One region of the Arthrobacter sp. TE12231 genome, then DNA from elsewhere that is predicted to be linked to it. Evidence: riboswitches for the same ligand, from Rfam matches in the RefSeq annotation. Region 1 holds a riboswitch; the other holds the start of a gene.
The links. A riboswitch is a leader RNA that binds a small molecule or an ion and turns the genes downstream of it on or off. The one in region 1 is predicted to bind cyclic di-AMP.

Region 1 (4,408 bases):
TGCCGGGATACGACGACGGCGCCGCACCGGCACGTGGCCGGGACGACGCCGTCGGACGCTGAGGCTACTTCTTGAGTTCTGCCACGACGAAGTCGATGCACTCAAGCAGCGCCGAGACGTCGTCCGGTTCGATCGCCACGAACGTGGCGATGCGCAGCTGGTTGCGGCCCAGCTTGCGGTACGGCTCGGTGTCGACGACGCCGTTGGCGCGGAGCACCTTGGCGATGGCCGCGGCGTCGATCGACTCGTCGAAGTCGATCGTGGCGATCACGTTGGAGCGGTCCTCGGCCTTGGCCACGAACGGCGTGGCGTAGCCGGACGCCTCGGCCCAGCGGTAGATCCGGCCGGCGGAATCCGCGGTCCGGGCGGAGGCGAAGTCCAGGCCACCGTTGGCGTTGAGCCACTGCACCTGCGCATCCAAGGTCACCAGGGTGGCCAGCGCGGGGGTGTTGTAGGTCTGGTTCAGCCGGGAGTTGTCGATTGCGGTCTGGAGGTCCAGGAAGTCGGGGATCCAGCGGTTGCTGGCCTTGATCCGGGCCGCCCGCTCCAGCGCCGCCGGGGAGAACAGGCCAAGCCAAAGACCGCCGTCGGACGCGAAGTTCTTCTGCGGCGCAAAGTAGTAGACGTCGGACTCCGCCACGTCCACATCCAGTCCGCCTGCGGCCGACGTCGCGTCCACCAGCACCAGCGACCCTTCGTCGGCGCCGGCCACGCGCCGGACGGGGGCGGCCACGCCGGTGGACGTCTCGTTCTGCGGCCACGCGTATACGTCCACGCCGGCCTCTGCCTGGGCGGTGGGGCGGGTGCCGGGCTCGGCCTTGATGATGGAGGATTCGGCGAGGAACGGCGCCTTGTTGGTAGCCGAAGCAAACTTCGAGCCGAATTCACCGAAGGACAGGTGCTGCGCCTTGGTCTCGACGAGTCCGAAGCTGGCAATGTCCCAGAATGCGGTGGAGCCGCCGACGCCGAGAATCACTTCGTAGCCCTCGGGGGCGCGGAAGAACTCGCTGAGGCCATTGCGGACCGAACCGACGAGGTTCTTCACGGGTGCCTGGCGGTGTGAGGTCCCCAGCAGCTTTGTCGACGCCGCGGCGAGGGCCTCCATCTGTTCCGGTCGGACCTTGGACGGGCCGGCGCCGAACCGTCCGTCCTTGGGCAGGAGGTTGGCGGGGATCGTGATGCTGGTGTCGCTCACAGTGGCTCCAATTTTCGGCTGGTTCGTAGCGTGGCTGGGAGGTGGCCTGGCCGGATGGCTACAACGGACACCCCTTGTCATTCTGCCTGTTTTATTCTGCCTGACAGCCCCCGGCGATACGGAAAAGCCTCTGTCATAGTCCGGTCATTGAGACGGCCCCGAGGGGCCGTCCGGCGGGCGCCGGGGGAGCATCCGCAGTCCGGATCAAGAATTATCCGGAGTAATTCAAAATAGGCTAGGCTGTTCTGCGAACGTACGGCGGATCTCGCCAGGGCGCATCCTTACACGCAGCCCGCACGCGGTACGGTGGGAATGACGCAAGGACTGCGCTCGAGGAGCTGAGCTGAATGACGGATCTGATCGATACCACGGAGATGTATCTCCGGACCATTCTGGAACTTGAAGAAGAAAACATCGTCGCCCTCCGCGCCCGCATCGCCGAACGACTCCGCCACTCCGGCCCCACTGTTTCCCAGACCATCGGCCGCATGGAGCGTGACGGCCTGGTGATTGTTTCCGGCGACCGGCACCTTGAACTGACCGAAACTGGACGGAAACGCGCCGTCGGCGTCATGCGCAAGCACCGCCTCGCGGAACGCCTGCTCGCCGACGTGATCGGGCTCGACTGGGCCTACGTCCACGAGGAAGCGTGCCGCTGGGAGCACGTCATGAGTGAGCGCGTCGAGCGCAGGATCTTCGAGATGCTCGACCACCCGACCGTTTCGCCCTACGGGAACCCGATTCCGGGGCTCGCGGAACTTGGCGGCGCACCCTCGGGGGCCCACGCGGACGGGGTCGTGAACCTGCTGGAGGCCATGGCCGGCTACGGTGCGGATTCGCGGATCACGGTCAACCGGCTCGCGGAGCCCATCCAGGTGGAACCGGAGCTTCTGGCCCAGCTCGATGAGGGCGGAATCCGCCCCGGTGCGCTCGTCTCGCTGGAGCGGGTGGGGGAGTACATCTCGGTCCGGGTCCCGGATATCGAGGGCGCCTTGGAGCTGCCGCCAGAGGTTGCCGCGCATGTCTTTGTAACAGTCGCCTGACCAGCCAAAACGTCACCGTCATGGGACGACCCATGAGTTCTGCACAAACGCGATCACGGATTTATCACCGAGCGGCTTAATCACCTATAGTTAGTGCCCTGTACCGATACCAAAGCGTTACCTGATCCGAAGCCGAGCCCTGCCAGCGGATCAGTCGCAGAACCACCTCCTGGCAGGGGCGGGGGAACCACTATCGGCTGCTTCTTCGGCAGCCTTGGGGTGAAGTCCGTCAGCGGCAAGCAGCTTCCATCGAACGATCCCCTAAGGACGCCTCGGTGACCGGGTGCTTGCAACGGCGGACCGGGTCTTTGATCTCTCTGACCCGAATCCGACAGCTAACTTCGCAGGCTCTCAGAGAGGAACCGTTCTTGACCACCCAGACCGCCAGGGGCCGTCGCCGCGCGACCGGTCCCGCTCCGGAGCCGCGCCCGGTCGTCGCGCATACGGCCGAACGCCCGCGTGACGCACACCGCGACGAGCGCCGCAGCCGCCGCAGCCCGTTCCGTCAGGTAACGGACTTTGCCGCCGCCAGCGGCGTGGGGCAGAAGGCCGGAATCGCGCTGGCCGCCACCGGTCTGGTCCTCACGGTGACGGTCCCCGTCACGAGTCCCGTCATGGCCTCGAACACCGACGGATCCGCAGTCTCGGCCGCAGTACAGCCGGACGTCACGGCTGCCGCCGCCGCAAAGCTTGATTTCAGCCGGACGGCCATCGCCACCAAAGGCGACCCGGACGGGAAGCTCAAGCAACTGCTGAGCGCCCAGTCCGTCGGCAGCATTACCCGCGCGGCTTCAGCCGGCACGCTGGGTCCGCCGCTGGACCAGCTGATCACGGCATCGCCCTTCGGCTACCGTGTCAGCCCCATCACGGGCGGCCCGGGGGAGTTTCACCGCGGCCAGGATTTCGCCGCCCAGTGCGGCACGCCGGTCCACGCCGCCGCCAGCGGCACCGTGACCTTCAACGGATGGCACCCCTACGGCGGCGGCAACCGTGTGGTCATTGACCACGGCAACGGTCTGGAGACCACGTACAACCACCTGTCCTCGTCCTCGGTGAAGGTCGGCCAGAAGGTCTCCCGCGGCGATATCGTCGCGCTGAGCGGGACCACCGGCGCCTCCACGGGCTGCCACCTCCACTTTGAAGTGATGGTCAACGGCGACGTTGTTGACCCCCTCGGCTGGCTCTAATAAAGACGATGGAGAGCTCTCAAATTCCCGTGACACGCCGTGATCTGAATGTGACATTGAGTCCGGAGTCCTGTAGGGTTTGAAGCACGCCAACTTTTCCGAAGTTGGCGCTCTTGAGTGGATTGCCTAGCTCTGCCACCGCTCAAGGTCCGTTCGCATTACATCGTCTGGCAGGGGCGGGGGAACCAATTTTGGCCTTCGAAAGAAGGCCTAGGGGTTAAGTCGCAACGCTTCCCAGGAAGCAGCGCGGCCGGGTGACTCCCATCCGAATCCGACAGCTCACCTCGTAGGCATTGGGAGAGGCTACTTTCGTGTCTTCACGCCACAATGCTGCGCGTATGCGCACTGGCGCGGCTCTTTTGAGCCCGCTGACTTCCACATCACGTGCCGCCCTTGCCGGCGCCCGGATGGGATCACGTTCCGCTGGCTCATTCTCTACCGAGTCCGGACAGCATGCAGTTTCCGCTTTTGGCGCGTCTTCGCAGTACACCCTTCGCTAAGTAACCCATTTCGGGGCGATCCGGCGTACCCCCAAGATGCCGGAGCGTCCTCAGTCCGCGCCCAAAAACGCGCGGTCCAAGGATCACGAAAGAGAGAACTTAATGACTACTCGTGCAACCGTTGCACGGCACCGCGCCGAGGTCACCAAGACCAACTCGCTGGCTGTTATTGCCAAGGCAGTCGGCGACAACGCCGGCGGCATGGGCCGTCAGGCCGCGGTCATCGCCGCAGCTTCCGGTCTGGTTCTGACCAGCGGAATCGCAGCCAACGCTGCTGAGACCAATGTTCAGCGCGAATCCACCTCCGCTTCCGCATTGGAAGTCCAGTCGTCGGCTCCGGCCACGATTTCGGCTGCTTCCACCATCGCGATCTCCTACGAGAAGCCCGCCGTGACCACGTCGCCGGCTCCCGTCGTCGAGGCTCCCAAGCCCGTCGTGCAGGTCCAGACCGCCGCAGCTACCCAGGCCGGCGGCGCCCAGGCC
Region 2 (4,408 bases), 200 kb from region 1:
GAACGCTCAACGCCCGCTTGGCGGACGGCGAGGTCAGCAGCGCCGGATTCCTGGCCGGGGACGCCACCCGCAAGAGCCTCTCCCCCGACGACAACGCCGTCCTCCTCACCCTGGCCCCGAACGGTGTGCCGGTGGACCGGACGCTCTCGGCCGGCGCGTACCGGCTCATGGCCGTGCGTGCACCGTATGGCGACGTGATTGTCACCGGGCTCCCGCTGGCGGAAAAGCAGGACACCCTGGCGTCGCTGGTGTGGACCATGGTGGTCGTGTCCGCAGGCGGGCTGGTGCTGATCGGCCTCGCCGGCACGGCGGTCATCCGGCGGACCATGAAGCCGCTGGAGCAGCTTTCCGAGGTGGCCACCAAGGTCTCCCGCCTGCCGCTCGACGCCGGCGAGGTGGCGCTCGGGGTGCGTGTCCCGGCGTCGGCCGCCCACCCCGGCACCGAAGTGGGCAGCGTGGGCTACGCGCTGAACCAGATGCTGGACAACGTCTCCAACGCCCTTGAGGCGCGGCAGGAGAGCGAAATGAAGGTGCGGCAGTTCGTCGCCGATGCCTCGCACGAACTCCGCACTCCGCTCACGGCCATCCGCGGTTACACGGAGCTGATGCGGATGACCGAGCACTTCACGCCCGACGGCGAGAAATCCCTGGCCCGCGTCCAAAGCCAGTCCGAGCGGATGACCACCCTGGTGGAGGACCTGCTGCTGCTGGCGCGCCTGGACGAGGGGCAGCCGCTCAAGGTCGCCGACGTCGACCTCACCCAACTGGCCGTCGAGACCGTGAGCGATGAGAAGGTCATGGCCCCGGACCGGATCTGGCAGCTGGAACTGCCGGATGAGCCGGTGGTGGTGCGCGGCGATGCGGCCCAACTCCACCAGGTCCTCGCCAATCTCCTGTCCAATGCGCGCAAGCACACGGCACCGGGGACCAAGGTGGTCACGGGCGTCATGCGTTCGGCGGACGGCAGCGCCGTGGTCACTGTGACGGACAACGGCAGCGGCATCGCCCCCGAATTCGTCGGCCGGGTCTTCGCCCGCTTCGCGCGGGCTGACGCGTCGCGCACCAATCCGGCAGCCAGCTCCGCAGGCAGCCCTGCGGCAGCGACGGCGGGGGCCCGGTCCGGGTCCGGGTCCGCTGCCCGCGGCGCTTCCGGCTCTTCTACCGGTCCTCTTCCCGGCTCTGCTTCCGGCAGGTCCGGGGGTGCAGCCGGCAGCAACGGGAGCGGATATGCCACCGCGGGCGCACCGACGTCCGAGGGCACCAGCGGGCTGGGCTTGTCCATTGTCCAGTCGATCGTGGAGGCCCACGGGGGGACCGTCCAGGTCACGTCCCGACCGGGCCGGACGGAGTTCGCTGTACGGCTCCCGGCCGTACCGCCGTCGGCGTAACCGGCGCCGGGGCTACAGGGTCGGCTACCGGCACCCGCGCGGGGAATCTCGCGCAACGCGACACGCCGCCCCTGTGACCGCCGTTACCCAAATGTGACTTAAGCCCAGGAGTCCTGTACCGTTTTTCGAGTGCGGCCTCCATTTGTGCCGCATATCCGGATGGACGCCAAACTCTGCCGCTTCCCGGATTCCGCTGGACCAGGCAGAGGCGGGGGACCCAGAGTTCCCGGGCATTCTGCACACATGCGCCCTTGGGGTGAAGCCGACACGTGATATTCCGTGCGGCCGGATGACCTCATCCGAACCCGACAGCTAACTCCGCAGGCGTTGAGAGGCCATCATGACTGAATTCCAGGTACAAACGCGCCCTGACGGCGTTTCACATTCCCGCGCCGGCAAGTCGCGCCACCGTGCCGCACCGGCCCCGCAGGCGTCCGCCCTGTCGCGACTGGCCACCGGGCTCGGCATCACCGGACGCCGCGCCGCCGTCGTCACCGCCGCCTGCGCAGTACTCGTGGCAGGCGGCGCCGCCGCCAGCCAGGCCGCAGAGCCCGGCAGCTACGGGGCGACTGTTGCGAGCTCCCAAACGGCCACCACGGCCGATCCCCTGGCCAAGCTGAACTTTGAACGGGTCCAGGTCGCCGCGCCGGCAGCTGCAGCACCCAGCGGCGCGGTACCTCAGATCTCGGAGGTCAAGCCGGCCGAAGCACCGGCACCCGCTGCCGCAGCAGCCCCGGCCGCGCCGGCCCCGGCGGCAGCACCGGCGCCCGCTCCCGCAGCAGCCCCCGTTCCCGCAGCGGCTCCCGCGCCGGCACCGGCGCCGGTCGCCATCGACGACCCCGCCGGGGCACAGGCCTACGCCGCGGCCCAGCTGGGCAGCTATGGCTGGGCACCCGGCCAGATGCAGTGCCTGCAGAAGCTCTGGACCAAGGAATCGGACTGGAAGACGACGGCCACGAACGCCAGCAGCGGCGCCTACGGTGTGGTCCAGTCCCTGCCCGCCTCGAAGATGGCGAGCGCCGGCGCGGACTACATGACCAACTACCGGACCCAGATCAACTGGGGCCTGAACTACGTCAAGTCGCGCTACGGCTCCCCCTGCGGCGCCCTGAACTTCCACCTGTCCCACAACTGGTACTAAGCCGGCACCAGCCAGCAGCGCCCATGAGGCCCCGGATCCATCGTGATCCGGGGCCTTCGCGTATTTCGGAGAACAAGGTTTTCTCAAGGTCGGGGCGGGAGGCTTGGGCACCGCTGCCTCCATTCACCAAGTACGCGGGGTGCCCGCTCCAGGGCACGGAATCAAATTTCAGGGGCACAACATGAAAAAATGGGCTATTCCGGCGGTCCTCGCGGCCGCACTCTTTGTCGGCGCCGGACCGGCCGGGGCGGTGCCGTCGGGACCTCCGCAACCCGCCGATCCAGCCACGTTCACATTGGATAATTGTGGCTTTCCGGTCACGGCGCAGCTCACCGGCAAGTTCAAGAACATCGCGACGCCTGCCGGCACTGTCATCAGTACGTCGCCAGGACTGAAAATCACGCTGACGGCCAACGGCAAGACCCTCAACTACGTGATCACCGGTACCAGCCGCTACACATTCCTCAGCGACAGCGTTGAGGTAGTCTCCACGGGCAGGAATCTACTGCTGCTCCCCTCCCCGGACGGCCTGTACCTGACCACCGGCAACGTCAACTACGCCCTCAACCTGGACAACTCGGAGCTGAGGAGGTTCAGCGGACCGGGCACTGCAGCGAACGTTTGTCCTCTGCTGGCTCCCTGACGGACTAACCGGGGGCAGTGCACCACCACCGCGTTGTGGGCACCGCCCCCGGTTATCTGTCCGGAGCTCCGGCAGCACGGGCAATGCAGACGACTCCGTGCGTCGCCGGCGGACTTCCACAGCCCCCGCACAGCTTGACCCTAAAGCCCTCATATGGACCGCCGGGACAGTTGAGCCATGACGTTCACAGACCAGGCCTCAGGAACCCTGCCACACTCCACGGCGACGCCGGCCGGTCCGGCAGCACCCGCCGCACTTTCCGGGCTCGCCGTGGCCGACGCGGCCGCCCAGGCCCGGTTCGGCGGGCCGCTCACCGGCCCGGGCGGCCGGCGCTCAGCTATTGACACGCGCACCAGCGAGCCGCTGCTGGACGTCACCATCCCGGTCTTCAACGAGGAGCGGGACCTCGAGGCGTGCCTGCGCCGGCTCCACGCCTATCTTCTGGGCTCCTTCCCGCACTCCTTCCGGATCACGGTGGCGGACAATGCCAGCACCGACGGAACACTCAAGACGGCGGAACGCGTAGCCCGTGAGCTCCGCGAGGTGAACGTAGTCCATATGGCCGAAAAAGGCCGCGGAAATGCGCTGCGCAAGGTCTGGCTTGCCTCGCCGTCGCCGGTCCTGGCATACATGGACGTGGACCTTTCCACCGATCTGGCGGCGCTCGGCCCCCTCCTTGCCCCGCTCATTTCGGGGCACTCCGACCTCGCGATCGGGACCCGGCTGACCCGCAACTCGCGGGTGGTCCGCGGGCCGAAGCGGGAATTCATCTCGCGCAGCTACAACTTCCTGCTTCAGTCCTTCATGGGCGCCCACTTCAGCGACGCCCAGTGCGGCTTCAAGGCGATCCGGGCGGATGTGGCCCGGCAACTGCTCCCGCACACTTTGGACAACGCCTGGTTCTTCGACACGGAGCTGCTGGTCCTGGCCGAAAAGTGCGGCCTGCGCGTCCACGAGGTCCCGGTGGACTGGACCGATGACCCGGATTCCAGCGTGGACATCGTCCAGACCGCCATCGCGGACCTGCGCGGCATGGCACGGTTGAGCCGGGACCTGGTCTCGGGCCGGATCCCGGTTCCCGAGCTGCGCGCCGCCCTCGCCCGCGGACCGCTTCCTGCTTCCTCGCGGGCCCAGGAACAAAGTCCCGGCGGAAGCCTCTTTGGACAGCTCGTCCGCTTCGGCAGCATCGGGGTGGCCTCCACTCTGGCATACCTGGTGATTTTCCTGCTCTGCCGC

Region 2: linked by a shared signal. The riboswitch ahead of ACVWYS_RS16130 (aggregation-promoting factor C-terminal-like domain-containing protein) and the one ahead of ACVWYS_RS15255 (M23 family metallopeptidase) in region 1 are both predicted to bind cyclic di-AMP.

Annotation. Positions count from the first base shown of each region.
Region 1 covers NZ_JBSSFS010000001.1:3,412,085-3,416,492, reverse strand. Annotated here, with positions in the region: gene ACVWYS_RS15270 (MFS transporter) at 1-62, shown strand, start outside; gene serC (phosphoserine transaminase) at 65-1,195, opposite strand; gene ACVWYS_RS15260 (metal-dependent transcriptional regulator) at 1,543-2,238, shown strand; cyclic di-AMP (ydaO/yuaA leader) riboswitch at 2,389-2,602, shown strand; gene ACVWYS_RS15255 (M23 family metallopeptidase) at 2,607-3,425, shown strand; cyclic di-AMP (ydaO/yuaA leader) riboswitch at 3,563-3,732, shown strand; gene ACVWYS_RS15250 (NlpC/P60 family protein) at 4,028-4,408, shown strand, end outside.
Region 2 covers NZ_JBSSFS010000001.1:3,611,442-3,615,849, forward strand. Annotated here, with positions in the region: gene ACVWYS_RS16125 (HAMP domain-containing sensor histidine kinase) at 1-1,388, shown strand, start outside; cyclic di-AMP (ydaO/yuaA leader) riboswitch at 1,570-1,729, shown strand; gene ACVWYS_RS16130 (aggregation-promoting factor C-terminal-like domain-containing protein) at 1,729-2,529, shown strand; gene ACVWYS_RS16135 (hypothetical protein) at 2,711-3,172, shown strand; gene ACVWYS_RS16140 (glycosyltransferase) at 3,350-4,408, shown strand, end outside.